DNA from 2 places in the Limosilactobacillus sp. genome. Region 2 is predicted to be linked to the other one. Evidence: riboswitches for the same ligand, from Rfam matches in the RefSeq annotation. Region 2 holds a riboswitch; the other holds the start of a gene.
What was found. Region 2 has a riboswitch for lysine ahead of lysA (diaminopimelate decarboxylase). Riboswitches for the same ligand answer to the same signal wherever they lie in the genome.
Positions count from the first base shown of each region.

Region 1: it holds a riboswitch for lysine, as region 2 does, so the genes downstream of both, LKE23_RS05015 (amino acid permease) here and lysA (diaminopimelate decarboxylase) in region 2, are expected to answer to the same signal.

Region 1 is NZ_JAKVPE010000001.1:1,023,094-1,031,144, reverse strand. It holds gene LKE23_RS05040 (metal-dependent transcriptional regulator) at 1-465, shown strand, start outside; gene LKE23_RS05035 (threonine/serine exporter family protein) at 547-1,302, shown strand; gene LKE23_RS05030 (threonine/serine exporter family protein) at 1,315-1,782, shown strand; gene LKE23_RS05025 (phosphatase PAP2 family protein) at 1,837-2,511, shown strand; gene LKE23_RS05020 (GNAT family N-acetyltransferase) at 2,578-3,024, shown strand; lysine riboswitch at 3,037-3,210, shown strand; gene LKE23_RS05015 (amino acid permease) at 3,293-4,777, shown strand; gene LKE23_RS05010 (deoxynucleoside kinase) at 4,891-5,532, shown strand; tRNA gene LKE23_RS05005 (tRNA-Val) at 5,598-5,670, shown strand; tRNA gene LKE23_RS05000 (tRNA-Leu) at 5,674-5,755, shown strand; tRNA gene LKE23_RS04995 (tRNA-Gly) at 5,847-5,918, shown strand; tRNA gene LKE23_RS04990 (tRNA-Arg) at 5,924-5,997, shown strand; tRNA gene LKE23_RS04985 (tRNA-Pro) at 6,050-6,123, shown strand; gene LKE23_RS04980 (histidine phosphatase family protein) at 6,193-6,816, opposite strand; gene serC (3-phosphoserine/phosphohydroxythreonine transaminase) at 7,107-8,051, shown strand, end outside.
Region 2 is NZ_JAKVPE010000001.1:112,169-120,219, forward strand. It holds gene recD2 (SF1B family DNA helicase RecD2) at 1-147, shown strand, start outside; gene LKE23_RS00520 (ribose-phosphate diphosphokinase) at 229-1,206, shown strand; gene LKE23_RS00525 (sulfite exporter TauE/SafE family protein) at 1,275-2,027, shown strand; gene dapF (diaminopimelate epimerase) at 2,101-3,102, opposite strand; gene LKE23_RS00535 (aspartate kinase) at 3,116-4,474, opposite strand; lysine riboswitch at 4,685-4,867, shown strand; gene lysA (diaminopimelate decarboxylase) at 4,963-6,276, shown strand; gene dapD (2,3,4,5-tetrahydropyridine-2,6-dicarboxylate N-acetyltransferase) at 6,315-7,025, shown strand; gene LKE23_RS00550 (N-acetyldiaminopimelate deacetylase) at 7,038-8,051, shown strand, end outside.

The sequences.
Region 1 (8,051 bases), 910 kb from region 2:
AAGGGCCAGCGCTATGCGGCCGAATTGGTCCGCAAGCACCGCCTCTGGGAAACCTTTTTGGTTGATAAATTAAACTACAACTTCGCCGACGTGCACTCCGAGGCCGAGGTCCTGGAGCACCAGACCAGTGATCGCCTGGCCACGGCCCTGGATGATTTCCTCCAGCACCCCAAGACCTGCCCGCATGGTGGGGTGATTCCGTCTGCCAACGGTCGCTTTCCGGATGTCAGTCACCGTCTGCTGGCGGATGCCAAGGACGGTGAAGAGGTCGAATTGGAACGTTTCTTGGACAACCACGAGCTGCTGACTTACCTGGAGGAGCTCGGCCTGCGTCCCCAGGAACGGGTCACGGTGGTGCGCCACGAACCCTTCGAGGGACCAATCGTGATCAAGAAGGCCGGCCAGGAGACACCGGTCAACGTTTCCTACAAGGCCGCCCACAATATTTTCATCAAGGAAAAATAATATTAAAGGTCCAGCAAAACGTTTGCGGGGCCTTTTAATCTGCTAAAATACCATTTGTAAGTTATCAAAGGGGGCGGCAAAATGCTAACAAAGAAACGCCGACGCTTGGCCCTGCGCACCTGCTCGCTGGCCGGACGCCTGCTCGTCGAGAACGGGTCGAACATGGACCGGGTTAATGATACGCTCAATCACATGGCTCGCAGTGCGGGACTCAAGGACTTTCAGGCCTTTACGACCGTCACGGGGATGGTGCTGGGGGCCAACAACCTGCCGAACGCGATCGTCATGAACATCCGCCGGCGCAAAAACGACCTGAGCAAAATTGCCGCCGTCAACGAAATTTCCCGGGAAATGGCCCAGGGGTTGATCACCCTGCCGGAGGCCTATGCCCAGCTCAAGTGGGTGGATCGCCAGGGACCCTACAAGTTTCAAAACCTGGTCGAGGCCCTGGCCGCCGCCGTCCTTAGCCTGGCGCTGATGATCGTCTTTACCGGCGACTACCGGGACTGCTGGGCCGGCTTCATCGACGGCGGGGTCAGCTATGCCGTCTTTTCCTACATGATCCGCAAGTTTAAGATCCAGTACCTGGGGGAGTTCTGCTCGTCTCTGGTAATCGGTTTTTTGGCCGTGATGATGGTTAAACTGGGCTGGGCCCACGACATCAACGACATCATCATCGGTGCCGTCATGCCCCTGGTGCCCGGTATTCCGCTGACCAACGCCGCCCGCGACCTGGTGTCCGGCAACCTGATCAGTGGACCGACGCGGGGAATTGAGGCGATTCTGACGGCCGTGGCGATCGGCAGCGCGATCGTAATTGTCCTGCACTTTGTTTAGGAGGGGAAAGAGATGCATTATTGGTTAAACTTATTGCTGCAGTTTTTTCTTTCCTACATTTCGACCATCTGCTTTGGGATCCTGCTTCACATCCCGGTAAAGGCCTATAACGTTGCCGGGATCATCGGTGGGGGCTCCTGGGTGGTCTACTGGATCATGTACTACCAGCAGGGCGTGGGCCTGTCCTTTAGCAACCTCGCCGCGGCCGTTCTGATCGCCATCTGCAGCCGTTTTGCCGCCCAGCACAAGAAAATGCCGACGATTGTCTTCGAGGTTCCCGCCCTGGTGCCATTCGTGCCCGGGGGCCAGGCCTACAAGATGGTCCGCAACTTTGCGATCGGCAACTACCACCTGGTGACCTTTTACTTCTACCAGGTGGTGGTGATCGTCGGGGCAATTACGCTTGGCTTCGGGCTGGGCGAACTGCTGAACCGGATAATTCATTATCGCCGGTGGCGGAGTGTTAAAAGGACCCGTTGATGTGGTATACTCAATTGAAATCAATATTTGAAAATTAGGAGATAAAGCACAAAAATGTTTATTGAACGTGACGACCACCGCTTACGGCGCTTTGTCGTTGGCGGCGTGTTCTTTCTTGTTTTAATGCTGCTGATCATGTTTAACTCGTCGGTGGCAACGATGGTGGACGCGGTTTTGCAATCACTGTTTACCGGCCAGCGGCTTGAGGGGGCGGGATGGTTCCACGCCCTGATGACCCTCTTGTCCTTTTTGGCTAAGCCAACGATGGACATCATCTGGATCCTGATCATTGCCGTGGTCCTCTGGCTCAAACGCTACCAAATTCCGGCGCTGTGGGCGGTTTGTACCCTGCTTGGTGGGGACGTCTTCGGTGAGCTTTTCAAGCACATCGTCAAGCGGGCCCGGCCGGCGCAGCACCTGGCGGCCGACGACGGCTACAGCTTCCCGAGCGGTCACGTGCTGGGCTTCTTCCTGGTGGCCGCGGTGCTTCTGCTGATCGTGGTTCCACTGATCCGCAAGCATTCGACGCGGACGATCTGCCAGCTGCTGATCGTCTTTGCTGTCTTCTTCCTGGCCGTTTCCCGGGTGTACCTCTACGCCCACTGGCCGTTCGATACGATCGGGGCAATGCTTCTGGCCTACACTTGGCTGCAGGTGGCCGAATGGCTCTACGTGGCCTGGGCGCCGCGCCTCTTGCGGGTTCCGTTTTTATCGAGTTCTGAAATTTAATTTAATGAGGAGAAAAGCCGTGGCAACGCGGCTTTTTAGTTTGCCATGATTAGGACCAACAGATTATTGATTGAGCGGGCGACCAGCGGGGACGCAGCAGGCCTGCAAAAATTATTGAGCGATCCGCGGGTGACTGGACCGAGCCATCTGCTGATTTCACCCACGTTAGCGGCCAGCCAGTTCTTGATCCAATCCCGTCATCCACTTGCCATCCGGCGCCGCACCGCCCCGGAAAAAATCATTGGCCTGCTCTTCCTGACGGCGACGGGGGCCAACCAGTGGGAGCTCGGCTACCTCCTCCAGGTGGCCGACTGGAATCGGGGACTGATGACCGAGGCCCTAACCGGGGTGGTGAACCGCCTAAAAGTGGGGACAGTGCTTGAAGCGACGGTTGACCGCACGAACCCGGCCTCGGCGCGGGTTCTGGAGAAAATTGGCTTTCAGCAAACCACCGCTGATGCCCGACAGACGACCTGGCGCTACCAAAAAAGACTTGCGTCAGAAAAAGATTAGAGTATAATTAGAAAATAATGAAGAGGTTGCACTGCTGATTAGTAGCCACGGTGAGGTGAGTGAGCACCTGAAGCCGCGGTGAAAGGGAGCAGTGCCGAAACGGGGACGTCCTTACTAGCGTTCCTTGTTGGGCCATCGTCAAAGAGGCGGTGGACTGTCGCAATGCTGCGGGGCGCTTCCGGAATAGATTCAAAAGAACGTTGATTGAGTCTTCTTGCGGGTGCCCTCGGTAAGAAGGCTTTTAATTTACTATTGGAGGAATGAGTTTATGGCAGATAGCACAGATCATTCGACCGGCCATATGAAACGGTCGTTGCAGACCCGGCACCTGTCGATGATTGCCCTTGGGGGAACCATCGGGACCGGGCTGTTCATTACCAGTGGGGAGGCAATCTCCACTGCCGGGCCAGGTGGGGCGCTGGTTGCCTACATCGTGATGGGCTTCATGGTCTACTTCTTGATGACCAGTCTCGGGGAAATGGCCACCTACATGCCGCTGACCGGATCGTTTTCTGCTTATTCAACAAAGTTCGTCGACCCGGCACTGGGCTTTGCGATGGGCTGGAACTACTGGCTGAACTGGGCGGTAACGATCCCGGTTGAGGCGACGACGGCCGGCATCATCATGAACTACTGGCTGCCGAACGTTCCGCAATGGGTCTTCAGCGTGGCGGTGCTGGCCCTGATCTTTATCATCAACTACCTCTCCGTGCGTTCCTACGGGGAAACGGAGTACTGGCTGGCCCTGATCAAAATCGTGACCGTCATCGTCTTCCTGATCATCGGGGTGGCAATCATTCTGGGAATCATGGGCGGTCACGCGGTCGGCCTGAGCAACTTCCACTACAAGAAGGCACCGTTCGTCGGTGGGATCCCGTCGATCATCAGCGTCTTCCTGATCGCCGGGTTCTCCTTCCAGGGGACCGAGCTGGTCGGGATTACCGCCGGTGAAGCCAACGATCCCGAACACTCCGTCTCCAAGGCCATCCACTCGACCTTCTGGCGGATCCTGATTTTCTACATCTGCACGATCTTCGTAATCGCCTGCATCCTGCCGTACACTGACAAGAACCTGTTGAACCAGGACGTTTCCAACGTGACGATGAGTCCGTTTACGATCGTCTTCAAGCGGGCCGGCTTGGCAGTGGCGGCCAGCATCATGAACGCGGTCATCCTGACGGCCGTGGTTTCATCGGCCAACTCCGGGCTCTACGCTTCGACGCGGATGCTCTTCTCCCAGGCGCGGGAAGGCTACGCATGGCGTTTCCTGGGCTACGTCAACAAGCGGGGGATTCCGATCTACGCCCTGCTGGGGACGATGCTGGTTTCTACTTTGATTTACCTGACCCAATTCATCGGACCTCAGGCCTACAACTACCTGATTAGTGCCTCCGGGCTGTGTGGGTTCATCGCCTGGCTGGGGATCGCCGCCTCGCACTGGCGGTTCCGGCGGGCCTACATTGCCCAGGGGCGTGACCTCAACGACCTCAAGTACCGGTCGGCCTTCTTCCCGTTTGGCCCGATCTTCGCCTTTATCCTCTGCTTCATCGTTATCTGTGGGCAGAACGTCAACGCCTTCATTAAGCTGGATTGGCAAAACATTGCCATCTCCTACATGAGTGTGCCGATCTTCTTGATCCTGTTCATTTACTACAAGGTGCGTTACAAGACCCACCTGATCCCACTCGACCAGGTTGACCTGTCGCGGAGCACCAAGGGTGAGAAGTACGTACCAGATGATGAGGCTAATTAAAACCCAACCACAAAATATGGCCACTTTTTGGTGGTCATTTTGTTTTTAAATGTTAGAATGGTAATCGTGAATTTTACCAAGAAGAATTTTAATGAGAAAGGGATAGTTACGAAATGATTGCTTTAGCAGGAACAATCGGGGCCGGCAAGACCAGCCTGACCCAGCTTCTGGCCAACCACTTGAACAGCCAGGCCTTTTATGAATCCGTCGACGACAACAAGATCTTGCCGCTCTTCTACGAGAACCCGAAGAAGTACGGCTTTTTGCTGCAGATCTACTTCTTAAACAAGCGCCTGGACGAGATCAAGGCCTCCTACAGCAACGACCTCAACGTCTTGGACCGGTCGATCTTTGAAGACGAGCTCCTGTTCAAGCTCAACGCCGACATGGGCCGGGCAACGGAGACGGAATCCGATATTTACTCCTCCTTGTTGAGCAACATGATGGAGGAGCTGCCGGACCAGGTGCACCAGAAGGCACCGAACCTCCTGATCACGATCAAGGTCTCCTTCGAAACGATGCTGCACCGGATCGAGAAGCGCGGCCGGGCCTACGAGCAGATCGCCAACGACCCGTCACTGTATTCCTACTACAAGAACTTGAACGACCGCTACGACGCCTGGTACGAAAACTACGACGAGAGCCCGAAGATGCTGATTGACGGGGACAAGTACAACTTCGTCGAGAACCCGACGGCGGCGACTGAGGTGCTGGGGATGATTGATCGCAAGCTGGCCGAATTAAATTTAAAGTAGGGTTTGACAAAGCAAACGATCGATGTTATATTAATTAAGCTGATTTGTTTCAGCTTAGTTCTTTTGGAGGATTAGCTCAGTTGGGAGAGCATCTGCCTTACAAGCAGAGGGTCACAGGTTCGAGCCCTGTATCCTCCATATGCGGATGTGGCGGAATTGGCAGACGCGCAAGATTTAGGATCTTGTATCTTTTGATGTAAGGGTTCAAGTCCCTTCGTCCGCATTCAGCTTTTCAAAAAAAGGCTGTTGACAATTCCGAGGCCATCACGTATAATTAATAACTGTTGATACGGAATGTGTCAAAAACTTCATATGCGGAAGTAGTTCAGTGGTAGAACATCACCTTGCCATGGTGGGGGTCGCGGGTTCGAATCCCGTCTTCCGCTCTTATGCACCCATAGCGCAATTGGATAGAGTGTCTGACTACGAATCAGAAGGTTGAAGGTTCGACTCCTTCTGGGTGCATCATAAAGCGTGACAGTTATCTCCTTGAGATGGGTGTGGCGCTTCTTTTTTTCGGAAATTAGCTCAGCTTGGTAGAGCGCTGCGTTCGGGACGCAGAGGTCGCAAGTTCGAATCTTGTATTTCCGATTTTTTTATTTTAAAGTCAAAAGCTGTCAACCGACGAGAAGTTGGTTGGCAGCCTTTCAGTTTTTTGAGTTAGAAGTTTGGCTTGGCGGCCCGGTTGTAGTAAACGAGGTGCTGCTCCAGCGTTTGTGGATCAACGATGATCTTGGTGACGCTGCAGTTGTCCGGTTCAAGGATTTCCAAACCGTGGGCCCCGGTTGCGTTGGCCGCAAAGGAGCGGACCGTGAAGCCGTGGGTGACGATCAGGAGCCGCTCGGTGGGGTGGGCCTTGACGACGTCTTTGGTGAAGGCCAGGACCCGTTTTTGAACGTGGTCGAAGGTTTCGCCATGGGCCACTGGAGCATAGTTTGGTCGAACGTCATGGATCAGGTCGTAGAAAAGCGTGGGATACTGGGCCTCCAGCCGGGCATTTTCCTGGCCATCCCAGTCGCCATAGGAGATCTCCAGCAGGCGGCGGTCGGTGGCCACGGGCAGGTTCAAGCTTTGATTGAGGATCCGGGCGGTCTGAACGGTTCGACGCAGTGGTGATTGGTAAAGCGCGCTCAGGTTCAGTGGGTGGAAGACGGCCGCCAGCTCCTGGGCCTGTTTTATTCCGTCTTCGGTCAGCAGGGTGCGGTCATCATCAATGACGCCCTGCTTGAGCCCAGCGCGGTTAGCCGTGGTCTGGCCGTGGCGGACAATGTATAATTCAGTCATCGAGTTTTGCTCCTTTATTTTTTTAATTATTATACCGGATATTGACAAAAAATTAAATCGAGGTTAGAATTTAATTAATGATTTGTAATGCCCAAAAGGAGGGAGCACCATGATGAAGAATCTCAAGACAGTATTATTAAGCTCCTCCCAGTCTTCTAGCATTTAGAAGGCTGGCCTTTTGGGGTGGCCTTCACATGGTGGGGGCCACGAACTAGATTAGGATCCTAATCCAATGGTCTCCACGAACAGTGGGGGCCTTTTTTCGTACCAGACGATTTGGAGGGATCAACATGCCAATTTATAACTACGCCGCCGGTCCAGCTACCTTGCCACGGACCGTTCTCAAACAAGTTCAAGCCGAACTGCTCGATTACCATGGCTCTGGGATGAGCATTGTCGAGATTTCGCACCGTTCGCCACTCTTTGATGAGGTGCTCACCCAGGCTCACGACCGCGTCCTCAAGCTGATGCACCTGGGGGACGACTACGAGGCCCTCTTCCTTCAGGGTGGAGGCACCTTGCAGTTTACGATGGTGCCGCTGAACCTGGCCACCAGATATCACCGCGTTGCCTACGCTAATACCGGTCACTGGTCAGAGCGGGCGATTGAGGAAGCCGAGAAGATCCCTGGGCTGACGGTCGACACGGTCACGGATGCGGGCCCCGACTTTACGACAATTCCGACCGTTCCCGAACTGCCGGCTGACACCTACGACTACCTGCACATCACCGGTAACAATACGATCTACGGCACGACCTACCACGAACTGCCGGAGACGACGGTGCCGCTGGTGGGGGACCTGTCGTCGAACTTTTTGGGGCAAACCTACGACTTCAAGCGTTTCGACCTGATCTATGCCGGGGCGCAGAAGAACCTGGCGCCGGCGGGACTGACGATCGTGGTCCTGAAAAAGCACCTTCTGGATCAGGAAAGCACCCTGCCAAGCATGCTGAACTACCCGGCCCTGGCGAAGAAGCACTCGACGCTCAACACGCCGCCGGTCTTCCAGATTTACGTCGCCAACCTAGTGATGAAGTGGCTTGAGGACCAGGGTGGGGTCGAAGCAATCAACGATCAAAACGTCAAGAAGTCCAACCTGATCTACGACTACCTGGCTGAATCGAAGCTCTTCACCAACAAGGTCGCGCCAGACGCCCGCTCGCTAACCAACATCCCGTTTACGACCGGTGATCCGGACCTGGATGCCGCCTTTGTCCAGGAAGCTGACCAGGCC
Region 2 (8,051 bases):
TCAGCAACCCAGCCTCAGCAAACAACGGTCCCTGACCCGGCGCCAATTGATCCGGCCGCGCCGCACGTTCTGACGGCCCAGCTGATCGACCAGGAGGCGGTCGATCCCCTGATCGGGATGAACGGCATTCGGCCCCAGGACTGTTAGGCGAGATTTTGACTTGATTGCCCGCGGATTTGTTGCGATAATGAAAGTGAATTTTTTGCATAGAACAAAAGGAGCACAAAGATGACCCAGATTAAGAATGCTAAGAACGTCCGCCTGTTTGCCTTAAACTCGAACCGGCCACTAGCCGAGGCCATTGCTGAACGGATTGGTTTACCGCTGAGCAAGGCCTCGATCAGCCACTTCGCCGATGGGGAGATTAAGATTACCATCGACGAGAGCGTGCGGGGCTGCGAGGTTTACGTGGTTCAGTCCGTTTCCGACCCGGTCAACACCAACCTGATGGAATTATTGATCATGGTCGATGCCCTGCGGCGGGCGAGTGCTGCTAAGATCAACGTCGTGATGCCTTACTACGGGTACGCACGGCAGGATCGGAAGGCCCGCAGCCGGGAACCAATCACCGCTAAGCTGATTGCCAACCTGCTGGAGATGGACCAGATCGACCGCCTGGTAACGATTGATCTCCACGCTGCCCAGGTTCAGGGCTTCTTTGACATTCCGGTGGACCACCTCCAGGCCACCAGCCTGCTGGCCAAGTACTGTGAACAGCAGGGCCTGACCGGCGACAACGCCGTGGTGGTTTCGCCCGACCATGCCGGGGTCAGCCTGGCGCGGAAGTTTGCGGAACGAATCAAGGCCCCAATCGCGATTGTCGACAACCGGGCAGATGAGGTTCGGGAGCGGGACAACCAGGAGGTGCCTGAATACGTCATCGGGGACGTCAAGGACCGCAACGCCATCATCGTCGACGACATCGTAGACACCGGCGTGCGGATGAAACTGTCGGCGGCGGCATTGCAGAAGTTCGGCGCCAAGAAGATCTACGGGGTGGCTACCCACGCCGTCCTGTCCGGGGATGCGGTCAACACCCTGGAAGGCTCCGGCCTGGAGGAAATGATCGTGACCGACACGATCAACCTGCCGGAGGAGAAGTGCTTTAAGAAGCTGGTTCGGTTGTCGGTTGCCGACCTGCTGGCCGAGGCGCTCGTCCGGATCCACAACCACCAGTCTATCGACACGCTCTTCAATCACAATTAAAAAATAAAGTGTTGGACCACGTAAAACCGGTTCAACACTTTTTTGCATTTTGAAAAGGGGAAGGAAAATTGCTGCAGCTGCTTTCGTTAATCTTAATTGGCTTTCTCGTCGGAATCTTTGTGATCTCGCTCGGCGGGGGTGGGGGAGCGATCTACCTCGGCGTCTTGACCGGGATCTTTCGCCTCGCTCCTGCCGCGGCGGCAGCGACCTCAATTGTGACGGCGCTACCGGCCCTGGTGATCGGTGCCTGGTCCTACTACCGGAAGGGCCTGATCGATTTTAAACTGGGGAGTCGGATGATGTTGGCAGCCATCCCAAGCATTTTCGTCGGCTTTTTCATCTCGCCCCTCATCCCACAGCAGATCTATAAGGTCGTGATCGGGCTGATCCTGGTCGCTCTGGGCCTGCAGATCATTTATCAGCTCTACCACAACCGTCCCAGCAAGCACCGTCACCTGTCGCCAAGGCTGGCCAGCGTCCTCTATGGGATCCTCGGTGGCCTGATGGTCGGCATCGCGGGCCTGAGCGGCGGGGGACCAATCACGGCCGGGCTGCTGATCCTTGGCGTGCCGATGAAGAACGCCTCGGCGACCTCGTCCTACGTGCTGGTCGGCATGTCGATCGTCGGCGCCCTGCTGCACCTCACCGGGGGCAACGTTGACTGGCAGGCGGCCGGTGGGCTGATTGCGGGTTCCCTGGCCGGGGCCGTGCTCGCCCCAACCGTGATCATCTGGCTGACCAACAAGCCGTCCCGGGCCTTTCTGGTCAAGCTCTTCATGGGGATCTTCGTTGCTACCATGGGGATAGTTTCAATGCGATAAATTAATAAAGCCACCGAAACACGCAAAATGCGGTTTCGATGACTTTTTGAATACCATTGAGATTGATGAAGAACTAATCGACCAGGTCAAAGTGGGGGAGCTGGTTGACGAAATTCTGGTAGGCGGCCTGTTCACCGGTGCTTTCGATCTGGACCTGTGCTGGCTTGACGTTTGCCTGGTGCAAGCTGGCCTCGTCCACCGTGATCCTTTCCGTGAAGGTGGCGTTGCCGATCAGCTCGATCCAGTAGTGCTGATCTTCGTAGTGGATGATGGTGCGGACCTTGCCGCCCGGATTGAAGACGTCGATCGGCTGGTCGAAGCTGGCCTGGTCGGGATGAAGGAGGACGAAGGCCAGGCTGGTGGCCGACATCCCGGTCCCGCAGGCGTTGGTAAAGCCGACGCCCCGTTCATAGGTCCGGACGAATAATTGGTTCTGCCCCAGGATGTGGGCAAAGTTGACGTTGACCCCGTCGGTGAAGTAGGGGTTCGTCCCGTTGAGCCGTTTCCCAATCACGCCGAGAACGTCATCCTGCAGGGCGGGCCGGTCGACAAAGGAGATCAGGTGCGGGTTCGGCACCGCGATGGCGGAGAAGGTCAGCTGGGGCCAGATTTCGGGAACCGGGGTGCCAAGCAGGCGGTCGTGACCAAGCTTTTCATACGGCAGGGCCTCCCGGTTGAAGCGGACCGGCGAGATCTCGACGGCAAAGGCGGGCACGCCGGTGGCCAGGTCGGGCTGGCGGCGCACCTGGAGACTGGCGTCCAGGGTGTCGACGGCAAAGTGCTCCAGGCCGTCCCGTTCCGCCACGTAACGGGCCACGGTCCGCAGTCCGTTCCCGCACATCGTGGCCTCGCTCCCGTCGGCGTTGATGACCCGCATCTGGGCCTGTGAACCGGGGCGGGTCGGCTTATTGACGACCAGCAGCCCATCGGCACCGCCGAGGAGGCCCTCCTGGGGATCGGTGAGCTGCTGTGCCAGGGCGGCGAGCTCGGCGTCGGTCAGGGGCTGTTTTAAGGTGGTTTGGTCGAGGATGAAGAATTGGTTGGCTGAACCATGGACTTTCAATAGGGTTGGCATAGAAAATTCCTCCTTAGTTGGCGAAGAAACGGTGGTAGATGGCGCGGACGGCGTTATCGGCGTCCTTGTCGAAGGTCCCGATCATGATTGAGATCCGGGAGGCCCCCTGGTTGATCATCGGCACGGCGATGTGGTTCTTGGCCAGCGGCTCCAGAATATCATTGATGACCCCGACCCGGTTGCGCATGCCCTCGCCGACGACCATCGTGATCGCGTAGTTGTCGATCCATTCGAGGTGGTCGGGGTTGACGGTTTCCTGGATCTCGTTGCTGACTTCGTCGATCAGCTGATCATTGATTTGGTCACGGTCGAGGATGATCGTGATGTCATCGATCCCGGACGGCATGTGTTCGTAGGAGATGCCGTGCTTGGCCAGGATTTGTAGGATCCGCAGGGTGAAACCGATCTGCTTGTTCAACAGGTACTTGTGCAGGTAAAGGGCGGCGAAGTGCTTGCCGCTGACGATCCCGGTGACGATGTCGCGGGGTTGGAAGTTCTTGTCCGGCACGATCAGCGTTCCCGGCTTTTCCGGGTGCTGGGTGTTCTTGACGTTGATCGGCACGTTGCCTTGAATGGCTGGAATCAGGGCCTCGTCGTGGAAGACGGAGAAGCCTGCGTAGGAGAGCTCCCGCATCTCACGGTAGGTCATCTTGGCGATCGGCTCAGGGTCGTCGATGACGTTTGGGTTGGCCGAGTAGATGGCGTCGACGTCAGTGAAGTTTTCGTAGAGGTCGGCGTGGAGCCCGCGGGCCAGGATTGCCCCGGTGATGTCGGAGCCGCCGCGGGAGAAGGTGGCGATGTGTCCGGCCAGGGTGATCCCGTAGAAGCCGGGGAAGACGAGCAGTTCGCTTTGCTTGGCCGTGAAGTGGTCCAGCAGGCTGTAGGTTTCGGGGATGACGTTGGCGTTATTGGGCGTCCCGGTAACCCGGATCCCGGCCTCGGTCGGCGTCACGAAGCGGGCCTCGTAGCCAAGGTGGTTCAAGACGGCCGCCATCAGCATGGCGTTGGACCGCTCCCCATGGGCCTTGAAGGCGGCCATCAGGTAGTGGTTGTTCGGGTACTTGCCGGCGGGTAGGTCGTGGAGGCGTTGGATCAGGTCGGCTAGTTTTTCAGTGGGCAGGTTGAAATACTTGGCGATCGCCTGATAACGGCTGATGATTTGGGTGAGAACGTCGTCGTAGGGCTGCTTGTTGATGACCCGGTGGGCGTATTCGATCAGCAGGTCGGTCACCTTGATGTCATCGGGGGTCCGCTTGCCGGGGGCGGAGGTGACGATCACCCGTCGTTCGGGATCGGCCGTGATGATTTTGATTGCCTGGGCAAAGGTCTCCCCGTCGGCCAGGGAGCTGCCACCGAATTTTACTACTTTCATTGCTAAGGACTCCTTGCGAGCGATAATTAGACTTACTAATTATTGCTAAATTATTTTAACCGAATTTTAACATGGAACTTAAAATAAGCAAGCCGTTTTATTTCATCAACCCGATAGAATAACGTTTTACTTCATATAAGCAACTCATTTAATTTGTGAAAAATTAATTTACCCGCTTGACTTTCTCATTATTTGGTATAAGCTATAAACATAAATCGAAGAGGCGCAGCCAACACTAGTAAGCAATCGGAGCCAGCCACGCAAGGATGATTGCCGAACAGGGCGGCTGCCGAAGCGCTTAGTCTGGCAGGGCTAGGTTGGCTGGGGCGTGGCCTAATAAGTCACGGACTGTCGCAGGACACATAATCAGCCTGCGTTGCGCTATCGACAAATTAAATGGATAATTAACAATCCACTGTTTGTTTGCGCAGACAGTGGATCTTTTTTTACAGTCGATTCCCCACGCAAAGCAATGGAGGGAATAGCAGATGAATGAGCAGATTAGTGAGCAAGAGATTAATGCGGCCGGGCATCTGACGGTCGGGGGCTGTGACACGATTGAGTTGGCTAAGCAATATGGGACGCCGCTGGTGGTCTACGATGTTGCCAAGATTCGTGATCAGATCCGCCGTTTCCGCAAGGTCTTTGAAAAAAATGATGTTGACTACGCGGTCAGCTACGCCAGCAAGGCCTTCGCGGCGGTCGCCATCTACCAGGTGGCGGCAGCAGAGGGCGCCCACGTGGACGTCGTTTCGGCCGGGGAACTCTACACGGCGATCAAGGCCGGCTTCCCGATGGAGCGGGTCAGCTTCCACGGCAATAACAAGTCGAGAGAAGAGCTTGCGATGGCGATCCGCCACCATGTCGGTGTGATCATGCTGGACAATTTCCACGAGATCGACCTGCTGGCGGACCTCCTGGAAGAGGCGGACGCCAAGATCAAGGTGATGTTGCGGATCACGCCCGGAATTTCCGCCCACACGAACAAGTACATCCAGACCGGTCAGGTGGACAGCAAGTTTGGCTTTGACCTCGCATCAGGCCAAGCCGACCTGGCCCTGGAAAAGGTGCTGGCCAACCCGCGGATGGAAATGGAAGGGCTCCATGCCCACATCGGTTCGCAGATCTTTGAACTGGCCGGCTTTGAAGGGGTGGCCAACAAGCTGGTCGAAGTTGCCAGCCACTGGCAAGAAAAGTATGGTTATCAAGCGCGGGTAATCAATGTCGGCGGGGGCTTCGGGATCCGCTACGTCAGCGGCGATCACCCACTGATGCCGGAAGACTTCGTGGACGCGATCATCAAGGCCATCAAGCAGGCGATTGCTTCGACCGACCTGGCGATGCCGGCCATCTGGATTGAACCGGGTCGCTCGATCGTCGGCCCGGCCGGCTACAACCTCTACACGGTTGGTTCCCGCAAGGACGTGCCGGGGCTCAAGCCGTACGTGACCGTTGACGGTGGGATGGGCGACAACATTCGTCCCGCCCTCTACCAGGCCGAGTACGAAACGGTCCTCGCCAGCGATCCCCACGCCCCGATCAAGGAGCACGTTCGCCTGGCCGGCAAGTACTGCGAATCCGGCGACATCCTGAGTCAGGATCAGGGCCTGCCGGCAACCAAGCCCGGGGATGTCCTGGCAATGCTCGACACCGGGGCCTACGGTTATTCAATGGCCTCCAACTACAATCGCAATCCGCGGCCGGCGGTGGTCTTTGCCGAAAACGGTCAATCCCAGGTTGTGATCGAACGGGAAAGCCTGGATGACCTGGTTCACCTCGACCGTCCCTATCGCGCCCAGTAATTTGTAATCCTATTAATATGTAGAAAGAAGTTTTGATTATGGCAGAATTAGACGCACAAGCAATTATCAACTACATCGGCAACGCCCCGAAGAAGACCCCGGTTAAGGTTTACCTGAAGGGGGACTTGGCAGGTCTGACCTTCCCGGATCAAATCGATGACTTTACCGAAGCACACAGCGGGGTCATCTTTGGCGACTGGGCGGACGTCAAGCCCTTCCTCGACCAGCACCAGGACGTGATTGACAACTACCGGATTGAAAACAGCGCCCGCAATTCTGCCGTGCCATTGCTTGATCTGAAGGGGATTAATGCCCGGATCGAACCTGGCGCCATCATCCGTGACAAGGTTCTGATCGGTGACAATGCCGTCATCATGATGGGGGCGACGATCAACATTGGTGCCGAGATCGGTGCGGACTCGATGATCGACATGGGCGCCATCCTCGGTGGCCGGGCAATCGTCGGCAAGCACTGTCACATCGGTGCCGGAACCGTCCTGGCCGGGGTGGTAGAACCCGCTTCCGCTCAGCCGGTCCGGATTGACGACAACGTCCTGATCGGGGCCAACGCGGTCGTGATCGAGGGCGTCCACGTCGGCGAGGGTGCCGTCGTGGCGGCCGGGGCAATCGTCACCCAGGACGTCGCTCCCCACACGATGGTGGCCGGGGTTCCCGCCAAGTTCATCAAGAACGTCGACGATCAGACCAAGAGCAAGACCGGCCTGGAAGATGACCTGCGCAAGCTCTAAGGAGGGACGGTCATGCTGACTGAAGAACAACTAATCCAGGTCCGGCGCCACCTGCACGAGATTCCCGAGCTGGCCCTGCATGAGTTTCAAACCCATGACTACCTATTAAAAGTTATTCACGGATTTAATCAGGACCGCCTGGAAATCCTGGTGCCGGAAAAGCTGCCAACCGCGATCCTGGTCCTGGTTCACGGGAGCGCCCCGCAACGAACGATCGGCTACCGGACCGACATCGATGCCCTGCCGGTGGAGGAACAGACCGGGCTGCCCTATGCCTCTCACCATCCGGGCGTCATGCACGCCTGTGGGCACGACATCCACATGACCGTCGCCCTGGGGGTGCTGAGCTACTTTAGCGACCACCAGCCCAAGGACAACCTGCTCTTCTTCTTCCAGCCGGCGGAGGAGAGCGACTACGGCGGCAAGCGGGCCTATGAGGACGGCGTCTTTACCGGCAAGTGGCGCCCGGACGAATTCTACGGCCTGCACGATAACCCCGACTTGCCAGCCGGAGCGATCGGCTGCCGAATGGGAACGCTCTTTGCCGGGACTACCGAGGTCAACATCGACCTCGAGGGGAAGGGCGGGCACGCCGCCTACCCGCAGGACGCCAACGATACGGTGGTGGCGGCCGCCAGCCTGATCATGCAGGTCCAAACCGTCATCTCGCGGAGTATTGACCCGATCCAGAGCGGGGTGATCACCCTCGGCAAGATCCAGGGTGGCAGCATTCGCAACGTCATTGCCGGCCACACCCGGATTGAGGGGACGATCCGCGGGCTGACCCAGACGATGATTCAAAAAATTGACCACCGCTTAGAGGAGATCTGTAAGGGGATCGGCGCCAGCTTTAACATGGAGGTCAAACTAGAGCTCAATCAGGGTGGCTACTGGCCGGTGGAAAACAACCCGGCCCTGACGAAGAACTTCATTGACTACATGCAGCAGGCTCCGGACGTGAACTTTATTGAGACCGCGTCGGCGATGACCGGTGAGGACTTCGGCTTCCTGTTGGCCCAGTTCCCG